One region of the Mesorhizobium sp. B2-5-7 genome, then DNA from elsewhere that is predicted to be linked to it. Evidence: riboswitches for the same ligand, from Rfam matches in the RefSeq annotation. Region 1 holds a riboswitch; each other region holds the start of a gene.
The links. A riboswitch is a leader RNA that binds a small molecule or an ion and turns the genes downstream of it on or off. The one in region 1 is predicted to bind cobalamin.
Positions count from the first base shown of each region.

Region 1 (4,205 bases):
AGCATACGTCGCGTATGTCAATTGGCATACGGAGCGTATGTAAGTAAGGCCAGAAGCATGCATCGACCGCGCAAGGAGATGATCGCCGAGACACGCGCCAAGCTGATCGCCGCGGCGCGCCAGGCTTTCGGCACCATCGGCTATGCCGAAGCGTCGATGGATGATTTCACCGCGTCGGCCGGGCTGACGCGCGGCGCCCTTTACCATCACTTCGGCGACAAGAAGGGACTGCTTGAGGCGGTTATCGCCGAAATCGACGCGGAAATGGCGGCCCGGGTGAATGAGGTCGCGTCGCGGGCGCCGACCCGCTGGCAGCATTTCGTCGACGAATGCACCACCTATATCGAAATGGCGCTGGAGCCGGAAATCCAGCGCATCATGTTCCGGGATGGTCCGGCTGTGCTGGGCGATCCGGCACTGTGGTCGAATGCCAATGCCTGCGTCGGTTCAATGACCGATCATCTGACAGCGCTGCAGCGGGAAGGGGTGGTCGTCCCCGGCGTCGACCCGGAGTCGGCAGCGCGGCTGATCAATGGGGCGAGCAGCCAGGCCGCGCAGCGCATCGCCAATTCGCAAGATCCCGAAACGACATCGAAGATGGTGGTGGCCGCGTTCAAGCAATTGCTCGAAGGCCTGCTGAAAAAGCCGGAAGCGCTTTCAAGATGAACCACCATGGCAGTCCCGCCACTGCCTGCAATTGACAATAGCCGGTTTGAGCGCATCCTCCGCAGCCATCTCTGAGGGGAGATTCGGGGCATGTGGGATTTCGATATCGGCAGGTCGGTGTCCATCATGATGCGGACCTGGCCTTTCATTGTCTTTCGCATGATCGTCTATTTCGGCATCACGCTGGCCTACATCGTGGCCACCGGCACCGGCGCCTCCGTCGGCTATGGCGTCGGCCATATTTCTACCGATCCCGACGGACCATTGTCTTTTGCGATGTGGGGCGGCGTGGTCGGTTTCGGCATCGTCTCGATCGCCGTCTACTGGATCCGCGAATACATCCTCTACGTCGTTAAGGCGGGCCATATCGCCGTCATGGTGCATCTGATCGACGGCCATGATATTCCCAACGGCCAGAACCAGATCGCCTACGCGAAAGAGGTCGTGACCGAGCGTTTTGCCGAGGCCAACATCCTTTTCGTCGTCGACCAATTGGTCAAGGGCGCCATACGCGCCATCACCGGCCTGCTCGGCGGCATCGCGGCCTTCCTGCCCATTCCTGGCCTGAGCGGCCTGGTTTCGTTCCTCAACACGGTGATTCGCCTGTCGCTGACCTATGTCGACGAGATCATTCTCGGCTACAACATCCGCATCAGTTCGTCCTCGCCGTTCGAAACCGCGCGCCAAGGCGTTGTGCTCTACGCCCAGAACGGCAAGACCATGGTCAAGAATGCCGTCTGGCTAGGGGTCATCATGTGGGGCATGTCGTTTGTGATTTTCCTGCTGATGCTGGCTCCGGCAGCCGCTATTCTTTACGTCATGCCCGGGCAGCTCGCCGGCTGGGCTTTCGTGCTGGCAATCGTCTTTGCCTGGGCTTTCAAGGCGGCCTTCATCGAGCCGTTCGCCATTGCCTGCCTGATGCAGGTCTATTTCAAGACCATCGAGGGTCAGGTGCCCGATGCCGCCTGGGACGCCAGGCTGGCCGAAGCCTCGTCGAAGTTCAGGGAACTCAAGGACAAGGCACTGGCTTCTTTCGGTGGCTCACGGTGGGGCACTGCCGGCGCGACGAGCTGATCAACCGGGCTGGCGGGCGCACCGGCGACGGTGCCGAGGCGCGCCACTGCTGATTTGAGCGGCGCTTCGCCTTGCCCGCGAAAAGTCTCGCTCATGATAAGCTCGGGCAACGGCAGCCGCCGGCCCCAGCCGTGTGTTTCGAGATCCGGCTTCGGTGCGAACTCGGAAACACGGCCGACGCAGAGATAGGCGATCGGTGTCACCTGATCGGGAATGGCCAGCAAGCTTTTCAGCGCTTGCGCCTCGATGATGCTGACCCAGCCGACGCCAACGCCTTCGGCGCGTGCCGCCAGCCAGAAATTCTGCACCGCGCAGACCGTGCTGTAGAGATCCATCTCCGGATTGTGCCAGCGCCCCAGCGGCGAGCCTTTCGAGCGTTCGCGGTCGCAGGTGATGCAGATGTTGAGCGCGCTTTCGCAAATGCCTTCGAGCTTGAGCTTGCGGTAGAGCGCCTGCCGTTCTGCCTCGATTTCAGGCAGTTCCCGTTCTCGCGCGGCCAGGAACAGGTCGCGCACTTCCGCCCGCCGCGCGGCATCGCGAATGACGATGAAATTCCAAGGTTGCATGAAGCCGACCGATGGCGCGTGGTGGGCGGCAAGCAGCAGCCGCGCCAGCACCTCGTCGTCGATGGCCTCCGATGTAAAATGGCTGCGGACGTCGCGCCGCGTGAAGATGGCGCGGTAAACAGCGTCGCGCGCAATCTGGTCAAATCCATCGCCCATTGGAGCGGTCATAGCTTCCGGCATCGCTTGTCCCCTTGCGATTGCAATCGATGTCATCCGCCTGACCATGCGGATGACGATGCCTGCCCGGCCGGTCTTCTGGCTCGGGATCAACCCGCGTCCGGTGCCTTCCCGTCATCGACAGTGGCATTTACCGGCGCGGTCCCCCTCACAGCGTTGGGCACGCCACGGAGTTCAACCGTGTTCCCGATTCTCCCGCCAGGGCATTTGCAGCCAAGTGGAATCACTTGGCGTCGCAAAATGCGGCTAAAACAAACAGACCGGCAGGCACCAGGCAGTAGCGGCAGTCTTACTCCGAAGGGCCGGCGACGCCAATGCCCGCAGCGACATGAATGGACGCAGGTTCGATTTTCCCCAGCGATCAAGCTGCAACGCATGGCCATCACGGCGCCGGGGCACTAGATAGGGGGCATGGCCACCCGTCTCTACACGCACCCGATCTTTCTCGAACACATCACCCCGCCCGGTCACCCCGAGCGGCCCGACCGCCTGCGCGCCATAGAGCGCGTGCTCGACGACGAAGCTTTTGCCGCGCTTGACCGCGTCGAGGCACCGCAAGGCGACGAGGCGACCATCCTCTACGCGCATCCCGCCGATTTCGTCGCGCGTGTCCGCGCCGCCATCCCCGACGAAGGCATTGCCCGCATCGACGCAGACACCACCGCCAGCCCGAAAAGCTGGCAGGCGGTGATTACGGCGATCGGTGCCGCCAATGCCGCCGTCGACGACGTCTTTGCGGGCCGCGCCGACAACGTCTTCGTCGCCGCCCGTCCGCCCGGCCACCATGCCGAAAAGACCACGGCCATGGGCTTCTGCTTCTTCAACACGGCGGCAATCGCAGCGCGCCATGCGCAGAAGAAGCACGGCGCCGAGCGTGTCGCCGTCGTCGACTGGGACGTGCACCACGGCAACGGCACGCAGGATATTTTTTGGGACGATCCCTCGGTGCTCTATTGCTCGACGCACCAGATGCCGCTTTATCCCGGCACGGGCGCGAAGAGTGAGACCGGCGCCGGCAACATCGTCAATGCGCCGCTGGCGCCTCGGACCGGCAGCGAGGTGTTTCGCGATGCGTTCCTGTCGCGCGTGCTGCCGGCACTCGACAATTTCGCGCCGGATCTGATTATCATTTCGGCCGGCTTCGACGCGCACCATCGCGACCCGCTGGCGGAAATCAATCTGACCGAGAACGATTTCGACTGGGCGACCGGCCAGCTGATGCAGCGCGCCGCAATCCACGGCGGCAACCGGCTCGTCAGCCTGCTCGAGGGCGGCTACGATCTGCAGGGATTGGCATTTTCGGTCGCCGCCCATGTCGGGCGACTGATGAAAGGATGAATGATGACCGGTGAGATCAACGAAGACGTCAAGGCGATGAGCTTTGAACAGGCACTCGACGCACTGGAGAAGATCGTCGATGATCTGGAGCGTGGCGACGTACCGCTCGACCAGTCGATCCGGATTTACGAGCGCGGCGAGGCGCTGAAGGTTCATTGCGACCGGCTGCTGAAGGCCGCCGAGGACAAGGTCGAGAAGATCAGGCTGTCGCGCGACGGCAAGCCGGTTGGAACCGAGCCGCTCGACGCGGACTGAGGTCCGGAGCAGCCTTATCGGTTTTTGGACACGATCATCATTGAGGATACAGTTCGTCCCGATTGAAACGGACAAGAGGAGATACGGAAGCGATGTGCAGAAACATCAAGACCCTGTTCAATTTTGATC
Region 1 is NZ_VFUO01000006.1:417,760-421,964, forward strand. Features, by position in the region: gene FJ543_RS25955 (TetR/AcrR family transcriptional regulator) at 58-666, shown strand; gene FJ543_RS25960 (hypothetical protein) at 757-1,740, shown strand; partial or broken gene bluB (5,6-dimethylbenzimidazole synthase) at 1,857-2,531, opposite strand; cobalamin riboswitch at 2,534-2,716, opposite strand; gene FJ543_RS25970 (histone deacetylase family protein) at 2,895-3,821, shown strand; gene FJ543_RS25975 (exodeoxyribonuclease VII small subunit) at 3,825-4,076, shown strand; gene FJ543_RS25980 (DUF2277 domain-containing protein) at 4,169-4,205, shown strand, end outside.

Region 2 (4,205 bases), on a different contig from region 1:
CATTTGCCCTTGATGAACTGAACGACGCCGACGCGCTTGCCGTAGCCGAGCACGCGTAGCGCGAGACCGAAGGCGGCCGTGGTCTTGCCCTTGCCGGGACCGGTGTTGACGATCAGCAACCCCTTCTCGATCGTCTTGCCCGCAACCTCGGCGTCCTGCACCGCCTTGCGCTTGGCCATCTTGGCGCGATGGCGTTCTTCATCCTTGTCGTCGATATCGGTCATTTCACTTCACCTTGAGCGGTAGCCCCGCCACCATGAGCAGCACCGTGTCGGCAATCGCGGCGACCCGCTGGTTGAGCCGGCCGGCATCGTCACGAAACCGACGCGCCAGCGCGTTGTCGGGCACGATGCCTTGCCCGACCTCGTTCGTTACCACGAACCACGGTCCGCGCGGCCGCGACAGCACGTCCGCCAGCCGCCGGCACGCGGCCTCGACGTCGTGATCGGCCAGCATGTGATTGGTCAGCCACAGCGTCAGGCAGTCGACAAGCACCGGCTGACCGTCTGGGAACGCCTCCAGCGCTTCGGCGAGGTCGAGTGGCGCATCGATGGTCGACCAGCCCTCACCGCGCCGCGAGCGGTGCAGCGCGATGCGCTCGCGCATCTCGTCGTCATAGGCTTGCGCCGTGGCGATATAGGCCCATGGCGAGGGCAATGCCGTCATCAGGGTTTCGGCGTGCGCGCTCTTGCCGGAGCGCGCACCACCGATGATGAAGGTCAGCCTGCCGCGATCAGGCAAAGCTGTCGCGCAGGCTGGTCGCCATGCCGGTGAAGCGCCTGCGCACCACGCCCACGATCGCGCCGAGCACCAGCCAGAACACCAGATTGGTCACCGTCACCGCCACCACGAACTGATGGTGTAGGCCTTCCGGGATCGGTGTTTCGAAACTGTCGGGCTGCGGCGCGCCGACGACATGCGGCGCGACGATCAGCAAGACGGCGAGGATGGTCAATGGCAACGATCTGCGAAACACGATCAGGCCCAGGCCGGTCGCGGTCGCGGCCGCCGTCGCCGTCCACCAGATCTGGCGCGGCAGAAGATCGGCCGCCGGCATTGCCGGCAGTTCCGGCTGCAGTCCGAGACCCGGTGCCAGTGTGAACACGGCAAAGCCGGCCAAACCCCAGAACACACCCTGGCGCCAGTTGCCGACGCCGCCGAAGAACTCGGAAACCGCGACCAGGACCAGTGCGAAGCCGATGCCGGTGACGATATTGGCAACCACGCTAAAGGCGAAACGCTCGAAACCGTCGGCCGGCGCCCAGCCTTCGTCTTCCTCCGCCGGTGTCACGGCATCGGTGCCCGCGGGCGCGGCAGAGCTCATGGCATTCCCAGCGGGCGCCACCGTGCTCATGGCATCATTGGTCGCCGCTGGTGCGGCCGCGTGATCATGGTGGTGGCCGCCGCCGGCCTTTTCGTAGACTTCCGCCTTGAGGATCAGCGGCACGGTGGCATAGGCCTGCATGCAGGCGAGAACGACACCGGCCACGAGCCCCGCGATCGCCGCGACGAACACGACGTTGCGAAACAGATTCATGATGTCGGATCCTCGTTAGTGGCAGGGAAACGCCATCGAATGGCGATAGTCGTGGGCAGCATTGTGGACCGCATCGATATGCGAGAAGCCGACAAAGCCGACGACGAAGATGCCGAGCAGCGCCGCGAGCGCAAGCTGCATGAAGCGCGACTGCGAGGAGACGGAGGCGCCGAGGGAGACGGAAGCGGTAGTCATGTCTTGTCCTTTCGCCCTCCACCCGAGGGCATCGAAGTCAGTTTCCTGTCGCCGGCAGGTCTCCTGGCTCGCGGATAAGCGCCCTTCCCCACCTTCCCGAAGAAAAATCTTCAGTGGCATATGGAGAGGACTACCGCACACAGTTGCGGGGGCAGCCACGGCATTGGGCAGGAATTCCTGCCCGCACCGCATTCCCTCTTGGCTCCAAAAAGGAACCGACGACATCGGTGACTATAGGGAAATTCGCCGCGCCCGGCAAACCAAATTCCGACAGCCGCCAACGCAGGAGCGCCGTATCGGCGAAGCTGCCCTCATCCCGTCCCGATTGACAAACTTCATGGCCGGGTGTCGGCTGGCACCCCTCACGGGAAGCCAGCCATGCAGCCCAATGCCAGCGAGCGCGTGCCCTATAACGGCCTGACTCGAACCGAGCCGACGCTGCCCTCGTCGGCCTATTGGGACCAGGACAACTATCAGCGCGATCTCGACGCCATCTGGTACAGGAACTGGCTGCTCGTCTGCCGCGAGGCCGACCTTGCCCAGCCTTTGGCGTTCCGCACCTTCCGCGTCGGTACGCAGGAAATCCTCCTGCTGCGCGACGACACCGGCGAGTTGCATGCCTTCCACAACGCCTGCCGGCATCGCGGCTCGCAGCTTTGCCAGGAAAGCCAGGGCCGGCTGAAGGCGCGGCTGATCACCTGCCCGTATCATGCCTGGTCCTATTCGCTGCGTGGCGATCTGGTGCGCGTGCCGTCGAAATCGCTGCCTGACGGCTTCGACAAGGCCGATCACCCGCTTTATCGCGTCGCGCTCTCGGTGTGGCGGGGCTTCGTCTTCGTCAATCTTGCGGAAGATGTCGCCGGCTCGGCGCAATTATCCTTCGATCCGGCCTCCGGCGACCTCGGCAACTGGCCGCTGGAAACGCTGGTATCGGGCCACGTGCTGCGCAAGGTGATGAACTGCAACTGGAAGATTTTTTGGGAAAATTTCAACGAGTGCCTGCACTGCCCGGGCGTCCACAAGGACCTGTCGCGGCTGGTGCCGATCTATGGCCGCGGCCTGATGAGCCGGCATGACGATCCCGAATGGCTCCGTCACGCCGACAATGACGCGCCGGAATTTTCCGGCGGCCTGCGCACCGGGGCTGAGACATGGTCGCGTGATGGGCAGGCGCACGGGCCGGTCTTCCCGGGCTTGACGCCGGCGGAACGAACCGCCGGTCAGACTTACTCCACCAGCCTGCCGTCGATGTTCATCGTCGGCCATGTCGACTATGTCAGGACCGTGCGGCTGACGCCGCTCGGTTCCGAACAGACCGAATTGACTGCGGAATGGCTGTTCGCGCCCGAGGCGCTCGCTGAGACCGACATCGACAACATCGTTGCCTTCGGCACACAGGTGCTGGAGGAGGACGCGGCAATCTGCGAGGTCAACCAGAAGGGCCTGCGCTCGATGCGTCATACAGCTGGCGTGCTGATGCCCGAGGAGTACGACCTTCACCGCTTCCACGATTGGGTGCGCGAACGGCACGCTGCGCGCTCACCCGAGGCCTGAAGATCACAGCGACTTCGGCAGATATCGCCAGGTCATGAAGCCGCAAAACGCGGCAAGCAGTCCGAGCGTGACGAACACCGAGCCCAGACCGAAGAAGGCCAGCACCACCGAATAGACCAGCGGCGGCGTCAGTTCGGAAAAATCGAGATAGGTGCGGTAGACCGCCGCCATCTGCGCGCGCTCATAGGAGCGCACCGAGCGCATGAAGGCGGTCGAACCCAGCGCGTCGAGCGCGATGGTGAAGAAGGCGCCGCACAGCAGGAAGGCACCGGTGAGCAACGGCACGGTTTCGCCCACGGCACCGGCCGCCAGCAGCGTCGCCGACATGGCGAAATAGGCAAATGTCATGGTCCTGCGGCCGCCGAAGCGTTTCCCCGCCTTGCCCCAGAAGATCGCCATGAACAGCAGCGCGTTGCCGGCCGAGACCAGCAGGCCGCCGGCCAATTCGCCCTCGCCGGTGATGACCATGAACAGCGGTCCATAGACGAAGAAGGTCGTCCAGAAGCAGGAACGGCCGAAGGCTATCAGCCAGGCCAATCTCAGCCTCGGCTGGGCGACGAAGCGGCCGATGTTGGCGAGCGGATTGGCCGGTCGTGTCTTGCCCGGGCGGATCGACTGGTTGTCGCTCAGCCGATAGGTCCAGAACAGCGCCAGCAAAGCCATGGCGAACACCGCCACCGCGCCATGCGCGGCATAAATGCCGAAGCGCGTATAGAGAAAAATGCCGAGCGTTGGCCCGCAGGTCCAGGCAACCATCGACCACGCCATGCGCAGCGATTCGGCCTGCATGAAATCGGTCTTGCGGATGTGATCCATGATGTAGAGGTTGAGCGTGATCGACAGCGCGCTGGCGCCCATCACCCGGCACAGCATCCCGGCCAGTTGCCCGGCGAGCGTATGGGTGACGAAGAACAGCGAG
Region 2 is NZ_VFUO01000001.1:313,420-317,624, reverse strand. Features, by position in the region: gene cobO (cob(I)yrinic acid a,c-diamide adenosyltransferase) at 1-224, opposite strand, end outside; gene cobU (bifunctional adenosylcobinamide kinase/adenosylcobinamide-phosphate guanylyltransferase) at 226-741, opposite strand; gene FJ543_RS01515 (CbtA family protein) at 734-1,537, opposite strand; gene FJ543_RS01510 (CbtB domain-containing protein) at 1,553-1,732, opposite strand; cobalamin riboswitch at 1,768-1,967, opposite strand; gene FJ543_RS01505 (aromatic ring-hydroxylating dioxygenase subunit alpha) at 2,111-3,286, shown strand; gene FJ543_RS01500 (MFS transporter) at 3,290-4,205, opposite strand, start outside.
Region 2: it holds a riboswitch for cobalamin, as region 1 does, so the genes downstream of both, FJ543_RS01510 (CbtB domain-containing protein) here and bluB (5,6-dimethylbenzimidazole synthase) in region 1, are expected to answer to the same signal.

Region 3 (4,205 bases), on a different contig from region 1:
CATTGTTGATTTCGAGGAAGAAGGGATCGTCCTCCCCCACCGGCCTGCCGGTGTTGGGATCGATAATACCTTTGGGCTTCGGCGCGACGAGGGTGCCTGAACTGTCGTTCAATCCCATTCCAGCGCTCCTTTTTTCCATTCATAGGCAAAGCCGATGGTCAGCACTGCCAAAAACACCATCATTGACCAGAAACCGAGCATGCCGATCTTCGAGAAGGACACTGCCCAGGGGAAGAGGAAGGCAACTTCCAGGTCGAATATAATGAACAGGATCGACACCAGGTAGAAGCGGATGTCGAATTTCATGCGGGCATCGTCGAACGAGTTGAAACCGCACTCGTAGGCGGAAAGCTTTTCGGGATCGGGGTTGCGATACGCCACCAGGAACGGAGCCGCCAGCAGCGCCAGGCCGACGACCAGTGCCACGCCGATAAACAGGACGATGGGCAGGTACGAACTGAGAAGTGCGTTCATGCAGCGGCTTTCCGTTGGCGCCAATCCACTTTGACTACAGCACCGAACCTTAATGCGGAAGCGTGACAGATTAACCGCTGAACCGTTTTAAGGGGCCTATGCTGCAACGCGGCGAGGGTTAGCGCAGCACTTCCAGCGAAGCAAGTCAAACCTTGTTCAAAACACCGAGCTGGACGGCATTCCGGGAGAAACTGGTCCCATCCGCTCCTGTTTGATTTCCTTCGCTTTTAACTCCACTTTTCTCTCCTGACAGGGTTGCCGCCAAAACCCTGCTAGCATGGACGGGAATCACGCCGGCAATGACGCCAGACAGGTCCATCAGGGACGCATACGCATGAAGGAAAAGATCTCGCTTGCCGCCGCGCGGCGCATCGCGCTCGCCGCCCAGGGATTTCTCGATCCCCGCCCCGCCGGCACGCCGGACCGCCGCCATTTCGCCCGCGTTCTGTCTCGCACCGGCCTGTTGCAGATCGATTCCGTCAGTGCGGTGGTGCGCGCTCATTACATGCCGCTCTATTCGCGTCTCGGCCCCTATCCCCTCGCTTTGCTCGACAACGCCGCCGTGACGCGCAAGCGCACCGTCTTCGAATATTGGGCGCATGAAGCCTCGTTCCTGCCGGTCGAGACCTACCCACTGATGCGCTGGCGCATGCAGCGCGCCGAGCAAGGCGATGAAATGTATCTGGGGCTGGCCAAATGGGGCCGCGAGCACGCAGCCTATATAGAAGAGATCTACCGCGAGGTCGTCGCGCGCGGGCCGATCGCCGCTTCGGCGCTCGAAGGCCAGAAAGGCTCCGGTGGCTGGTGGGGTTGGAGCCATGCCAAGCACGCCTTCGAATGGCTGTTCTGGGCCGGGCGCATCACCACCGCGCACCGGCGCGGCTTCGAGCGCTTTTACGACCTGCCGGAGCGCGTGCTGCCGCAGGCGATCCTCGATCTGCCGGTACCGACGCCTGAGGACGCGCATCGCGAATTGCTGCGCATTTCCGCCCGTGCCCATGGCGTGGCGACATCAGGCGACCTGCGCGATTATTTTCGACTCTCGCCGGCCGACATGAAAGGCCGGCTGGAGGAACTGGTCGAGCTCGGCGACTTGCTGCCGGTCCGTGTCGAGGGCTGGGACAAGCCGGCTTACCTTCACAAGGACGCCCGTATCCCGCGCAAGATCGAGGCCCGCGCTCTGCTGGCGCCGTTCGATCCGGTCGTCTTCGAGCGTTCGCGCTCGGAGCGGCTGTTCGACTTCCATTACCGCATCGAAATCTACACGCCGGCCGACAAGCGCCAATACGGCTACTATGTCCTGCCTTTCCTGCTCGGCGACAGGATCGTGGCGCGCGTCGACCTCAAGGCTGACCGGCCGGCCAGTGTCCTGCGCGTCCATGCCGCCTACGCCGAGCCCGGCACACCGCCCGAAACCGCAGCCCAGCTCTTCGAGGAATTGAAGCAGATGCAGGGCTGGCTTGGCCTCGAGCGCATGGAAATAACGCCTGCCGGCGACCTCGGCCCGGCGCTGTCCGACATCGCGGTGTCGTAAGCTCGCGTTGACACCGCTGCCCGCAAGAGCCTAAATCCCATCCAGACGGTCTCCTCTCGGCAAAGGGAGGAGCCAAGAGGGAATGCGGTGCGGGATTGAAGATCCCAAATCCGCGGCTGTCCCCGCAACTGTGAGCGAAGAGCCAAGGCCGAAAGCCACTGGGATTGTCCCGGGAAGGCGGCTACCCAAGGCGATGACCCGCGAGCCAGGAGACCTGCCGTCTGGAATGCAAGAGTCCGATCGCCTGGCGGGTTTTCCGGGCAAGGAGCCTGATGTGGATCGCGACAGCAGTTTTTCGGCTGAAACAACCGACATTTCGTCCGGCGGGAATCATCCCCTGGCCGGCATCACGGTCATTGTCTGCGCTTCCTGTCGCGACGAGACCGGCTCCGACGCCCATCCCCGGGCCGGCGAACTTTTGGCCGAAGATACGCGCCAAGCCGCCTCGGGCGAGAAGATTCGCATCCGCACGGTCGAATGCCTCGGCAATTGCAAGCGCCGCCTGAGCGCCGCGATCCTGCGCGACGGCTGCTGGAGCTATGTGTTCGGCGATCTGACCGCGAGCAGCGGCGCCGATCTGGTCACCGGCGCGAAACTCTTCGCCACCTCGAGCGACGGCCTCATTCCCTGGCGGGGCAGGCCCGATAGCCTCAAGCGCGGCCTCGTTGCCCGCATCCCTCCCCTCGACATGCTGAAAGACTGATCATGACAACATCTCTGTCCCGCGTTCCCTGCACCGTCGTCACCGGCTTCCTCGGCGCCGGCAAGACGACACTGGTCCGCCATCTCCTGGAAAATGCCGGCGGCAAGCGGATTGCCATCATCGTCAACGAGTTCGGCGACATCGGCATCGACGGCGAGATCCTCAAGGGATGCGGCATCGACACCTGCCCAGAGGAAAACATCGTCGAACTGGCCAATGGCTGTATCTGCTGCACCGTGGCCGATGATTTCGTGCCGGCGCTCGACCAGATCCTGTCGCTGACGCCTAAGGTCGACCATATCCTGATCGAAACCTCGGGCCTCGCTCTGCCCAAACCGCTGGTCCAGGCTTTCCAGTGGCCGACGGTGAAGAGCCGCGTAACGGTCGATGGCGTCATCGCCGTGGTCGACGGTCCCGCACTGGCGGAAGGCCGCGTCGCCAACGACATGGACGCCCTGCAGGCGCAGCGCGCGCAGGACGAGAGCCTCGACCATGACGACCCGGTCGAGGAAGTGTTCGAGGACCAGATTGCCTGCGCCGACCTGATCATCCTGTCGAAGAGCGACCTGATGGATGCCGCCGGTTCAGCCCGCGCCAACGCCATTATCAACGAACACTCCGCCCGCGCCGTGAAGATCGTGCCGACGTCTCATGGCAAGGTCGATCCCTCGGTGCTGCTCGGGCTCGGTCTCGCCGTCGAGGACGACATCGAGAACCGCAAGTCCCACCATGACGGCGCATTCGATCACGAGCATGACGACTTCGACACGTTCATCGTCGACATTCCCTCGATCGCCAATCCCGATGAGCTGGCAAAGCGCGTCGCCGCGGCCGCCGAACAGGAAAACGTGCTGCGCGTGAAAGGCTTCGTCGAGGTCGGCGGCAAACCGATGCGGCTCCTGCTGCAGGCCGTCGGCCCGCGCGTCAATCATTACTACGACCGCGCCTGGACCGCCGGGGACGACCGCCGCTCGCGCCTCGTCGTCATTGGCCTCAAGGGGCTGAACCGCCCGGCGATCGAACGTATCCTCGCCGGCTGATTTTCAGGCCCGGGCCGCGATGCACATCCTCACCACGACCTCCGCCTCGCTCGACGATCTCGCCGAGCCCGTCGACCTCAGGCAGGCGCCGGCGGATATCGTGGCCCTGTCCTTCACCGACAGCGATCTCGCCGGACTGGCTGCGGCGTGGAAGGCCGATGCCGGTCGCCTGCCCTCGATGCGGCTGGCCGCACTGCGCGACCTGCGCCATCCCATGTCCGTCGACCTCTGGATAGACTGCGTCGCCCGCCACGCCAAAATCATCCTGGTGCGCATCCTCGGCGGCTACGACTGGTGGCGCTATGGCTGCGACCAACTGGCGGTGATTGCCCGCGAACGCGGCATCAAACTGGCGCTGCTTCCCGGTGAAAGCCATGACGAGGATCTCAGGCTGATCGAAGCCTCGACGCTGCCGCGCGCCGAACTGGACGGCCTGCTCGGCTATTTCCGCGAG
Region 3 is NZ_VFUO01000001.1:273,541-277,745, reverse strand. Features, by position in the region: gene FJ543_RS01330 (NADH-quinone oxidoreductase subunit B) at 1-118, opposite strand, end outside; gene FJ543_RS01325 (NADH-quinone oxidoreductase subunit A) at 109-474, opposite strand; gene FJ543_RS01320 (winged helix-turn-helix domain-containing protein) at 809-2,008, shown strand; cobalamin riboswitch at 2,038-2,245, shown strand; gene FJ543_RS01315 (DUF1636 family protein) at 2,283-2,711, shown strand; gene cobW (cobalamin biosynthesis protein CobW) at 2,714-3,751, shown strand; gene FJ543_RS01305 (cobaltochelatase subunit CobN) at 3,771-4,205, shown strand, end outside.
Region 3: it holds a riboswitch for cobalamin, as region 1 does, so the genes downstream of both, FJ543_RS01315 (DUF1636 family protein) here and bluB (5,6-dimethylbenzimidazole synthase) in region 1, are expected to answer to the same signal.

Region 4 (4,205 bases), on a different contig from region 1:
GACGAAGCCGACATCGGTCCATGGCGCGCAGTCGTTCAGCCAGCGCAGCATCGACATCATCGGCGTCACGCCCGAACCGGCCGAGATGAACAGGTATTTCGCCGCCGGGTGGCTGTGCAGCGAAAAGTCGCCGCCCGGTCCATAGGCCTTGACGTGCGAGCCGGGCGTCAGGTGATCGAACATCCAGCGTGTGCCGACGCTGCCCGCCTGCGCCTTCACCGTCACCGCGATCGAGAATGGCCGTGACGGCGATGATGACAGCGTGTAGGTGCGCATCAGCGGGCCGTCCGGTGTCGGCAATTCCAGCGTCACGAACTGGCCCGGCTTGTAGCGGAACCAGGTCTGGTTGTCGGAGCGGAAGGTGAAGGTCTTGACGTCGGGCGCCTCGTCGCTGACGCCGGTTACTTCCAGCACCTGCAGCCTGTCGTTCCACGGCGCCATCTGGTCGAGGTGGCGATAGAGGCCAAGATCAGTCATGGCGTTCATCCCTGCATACCTTTCATTTTGGGCGTGTCGTGATCCCAAAGCCGCTGCACAGTTTTGGCCGACATGCGCTAGGCGACACTGCGCAGAGCAGGCCGGCCGTCTTCGGAAAGCCGTGGGCCGATAAAGCGCGCGTACCAGTCGACGAACTGGATGACGCCGCCCTCGTGCAGCTCCGAATAGGGACCGGGCTCGTAGGCCGGCGACAGGATGCCGAAGGCATTTTCCTCGACGATGCGGCGGTCCTGGTCGTTGGTCTCGGTCCAGACATGGGTGAGTTCGGCGAGATCGTAGTCGACGCCTTCCACGGCATCCTTGTGGACCAGCCATTTGGTCGTAACCGCTGTTTCCGTGGCGCTGACCGGCAGCACGCGGAACGTCACCGCATGATCCACGAGGATATGGTTCCAGGTTGTCGGGTAGTGATAGTGCATCAGCGTGCCGATCCGGTCGGCCGAGACGCTGTCGGACAGGTTCTTCTTCACCGCCCGCTTGCCGGTCATCGTGTAGCTCTGGGCATCGCGCAGCAGCGGCGCGCGGGTGGCGCGGTATTGTCCGGCCGGGTCGATGCGAAACTTGCTGGGCAGGCCAACAGCTTCGCACTTCGCCCAGTGGGCCAGCATCTCCGGATCGCTGTCGGCGCCTTGCACGCCGGTCACGGTCGGCGCTTCCGGGAAGGTCTTGCACAGCTCAGGATGGTTGCCCGCGCAATGGTAGCATTCGCGGTTGTTTTCCCAGACCAGCTTCCAGTTGCCCTTCTCGATGATCGTGCTCTCGAAGGCGATCTTGGCCTCGCTCAGCCGGTGCGGCTGGAGATAGGGCTCGATCATCGCCTGCATCGGCGCGAAGTCGGCGGGCTCCTTGGCCAGGCAGATGAAGACATAGCCGGCGACGCTTTCGCAGGCGACCGGCTTGAGCCCGAACTGGCTCTTGTCGAACCCATCGGCCATCTGGCGGGCGAACAGCAGCCGGCCGTCGAGTTCGTAGGTCCACTGGTGATAGGGACACACCAGTTTGGCGGCCATGCCCTTGTCGGTGTTGCAGACGCGGCTGCCGCGATGGCGGCAGGAATTGTGGAAAGCGTTGATCTTGCCCTGCTGATCGCGCACCAGCACGACCGGATAGTCGCCGATCTGCACGGTGATGAAGCTGCCCGGCTTGGGCAACTCGCAATCATGGCCGATGAACAGCCAGTCGCGATACCAGATCAGTTCCATGTCAAGCTTGAAGTAGTCCGGGTCGGTATAGAAGGGCTGTTCCAGCGAAAGGCCCTGTCTGCGGCCGTTCAAAAGCCTCAGCATGTCGTTGCGCGCGTCCATGTCCTGTCCTCATTTTCAAGGACTGAACTGGTGGTGATGGAGGAAGGACTGGGCGCAAGCCGGCGAAGCCGGACAACACCATCCGCCCCTTGACCGCCCACCGCGATCAGTCGAGTTCTAGCGATCTCGGGCTGGTTTCCGGGCTCTGGAGTTGTCCTGGCGGACCATCGCGACACCTTCCCAGGCTTTCGCCCAGTGGTCTCCCGTTGCGACTTGAACTCCACCACCGTTGCGGGGGCAGCGCCGGAATCTGACCGGCTTCCCAATTCTCCGCTCCGTCGTCACGCAGCGGCACCTGAGATCGCTCGATCTAATCACGACAGGGTTTGCGACATCGGCACGAAAGCGACATCGCATCCATGCGGCGCGACACGTACGCGGGATCGTCCCGGCGCGGTTGCAGCGGGGGAATCGCCTCTTCTCGCCAGGCGCGCGGGCACAGTTTTCGACCCTCAGCCGGGCCGGAAAAGGGTTAATGGTTTCGAAAAGTGACTATTAGCAGAGTCTAAAATCGAACCGAACGGTTCGTTTCTGTTGACGGTGCGTGCAGGACGGTGTGAACGCCCAGCCTTCCGACACAGTTGGTGATCGGGTTATGATCTCAGACAACTATTTGATATCAAACGGAAAAATAAGACATGTAGAAGGCGTTGGTACAATTTCAAGTGGTGGAGTCATGGTCCACGCTGAACAACTTCGTGATTGGAAACGGCAAGGGGGCTCTCCCACATCGGGGCTGTCCGAACGACGCGATTTAATCCCAAGACACGCCGCTAGACGGACGGGAAAAATACTGGAGTACAAAAATGAAAAAGATCATTCTCACTGCCGCCGCCCTTCTGGCTATTTCCGGCAGCGCCTTCGCTAGCAGCGACCATTATGGTTCGAACGCCGCGACCCCCACGGCTACTGTCGACAGCTCCTACACCGCTTCGACTAAGAAGTCGGAGCCGGCTGCCCAGACGCCTGTGACGGGCGCCGACCACAACCTCTTCGGCAACAATTAATAGCGATCCCCGGCACGCGGCGGGTGACCCTGCCGCGCTGGTGGACCCTACAAATTCAGGAGTATTAAAATGAACAAGATCCTCATTGCTGCCGCTGCCGTTCTGGCTCTCTCCGGCAGCGCTTTCGCCGGCAGCGACAACTATGGCTCCAACGGCGCCAACCAGGCTGCTGCCGCTTCGACCGACAATTCGAACACCGCGTCGATCGGCAAGTCGGCTCCGGCCACCTCGGCGCCTGTCCAGCAGGGCAGCGACCGCAACCTCTTCGGCCATTAACGGCCATCCCACGGCCGGTGGGCTCTGGCCCGCCGGTCCGCGGGACTTCCAAAATTCAGGAGTACCTAAAATGAACAAGATCCTCATTGCCGCCGCCGCCGTTCTGGCCGTCTCCGGCAGCGCCTTCGCCGGCAGCGACAATTATGGCTCCAACGGCGTCAACCAGCCCACTGCTTCGTCGACTGTCAATGTCGATACGTCGCATACAGGTGCGATCCGCAACAGCGATTCGCCTGTCTACAAGCTGCTCAACTCGTCCGGCGACGTGCAGAAGCCGGCCCATCAGGGTGCCGATCGCAATCTCTTCGGCAACAACTAACCAGCCTGTGCAGACAAGAACAGCGGCGGGCCAGGCCCGCCGCTCTTGTTCTTTCATTACCGGACGGCCGTCTTCAGGCCGCCTTTGCTTCCGCTTCGTGGAGGGCAAAGGAGCGACCATCGGCATCGAAGATATGGAGATCGCCGGCATTGGCGGTCAGCCGCAGCGTCGAGCCGCGCTTGACCTCGACATTGCCCGGCAGCTTGGTCACCAGCGGCAGGTCGGCCCGGCCGATATCGACATAGACCAGCTGGACCTCGCCAAGCTGTTCGAGATAATCGACGGTCCCCTCGAACAGATAATCCGCACCGCTGGCGATCGCGAGATCTTCCGGCCGTACGCCGAAGCTGACCGCCGCTCCCTTTGCCGAAGCAGGTGTCGCGATCGGCACCGTCGCCTTGCGGCCGCCGACATGGCTGACGATGGTCGGATTGCCCGTCTTGTCGACCGTCGCCGGCAGGATGTTCATGGCCGGCGAGCCGATGAACTGGGCGACGAAGAGGTTGCCGGGGTTCTTGTAGAGTTCCATGGGCGTGCCGACCTGCTCGATGTGCCCGTCCTTCAGCACGACGATGCGGTCGGCCAGCGTCATCGCCTCGACCTGGTCGTGCGTGACGTAGATCATGGTCGTGTTGGGCATCGATTCCTTGAGCTTGGCGATCTCGATGCGCGTCGCAACGCGCAATGCGGCGTCAAGGTTCGACAGCGGTTCGTCGAACAGGAACACCTTCGGATTGCGCACGATGGCGCGGCCGATGGCGACGCGCTGCCGCTGGCCGCCCGACATCGCCTTGGGCAGAC
Region 4 is NZ_VFUO01000003.1:271,255-275,459, reverse strand. Features, by position in the region: gene FJ543_RS15165 (hybrid-cluster NAD(P)-dependent oxidoreductase) at 1-477, opposite strand, end outside; gene FJ543_RS15160 (aromatic ring-hydroxylating dioxygenase subunit alpha) at 555-1,802, opposite strand; cobalamin riboswitch at 1,914-2,116, opposite strand; gene FJ543_RS15155 (DUF680 domain-containing protein) at 2,609-2,809, shown strand; gene FJ543_RS15150 (DUF680 domain-containing protein) at 2,879-3,085, shown strand; gene FJ543_RS15145 (DUF680 domain-containing protein) at 3,156-3,404, shown strand; gene ugpC (sn-glycerol-3-phosphate ABC transporter ATP-binding protein UgpC) at 3,478-4,205, opposite strand, start outside.
Region 4: it holds a riboswitch for cobalamin, as region 1 does, so the genes downstream of both, FJ543_RS15160 (aromatic ring-hydroxylating dioxygenase subunit alpha) here and bluB (5,6-dimethylbenzimidazole synthase) in region 1, are expected to answer to the same signal.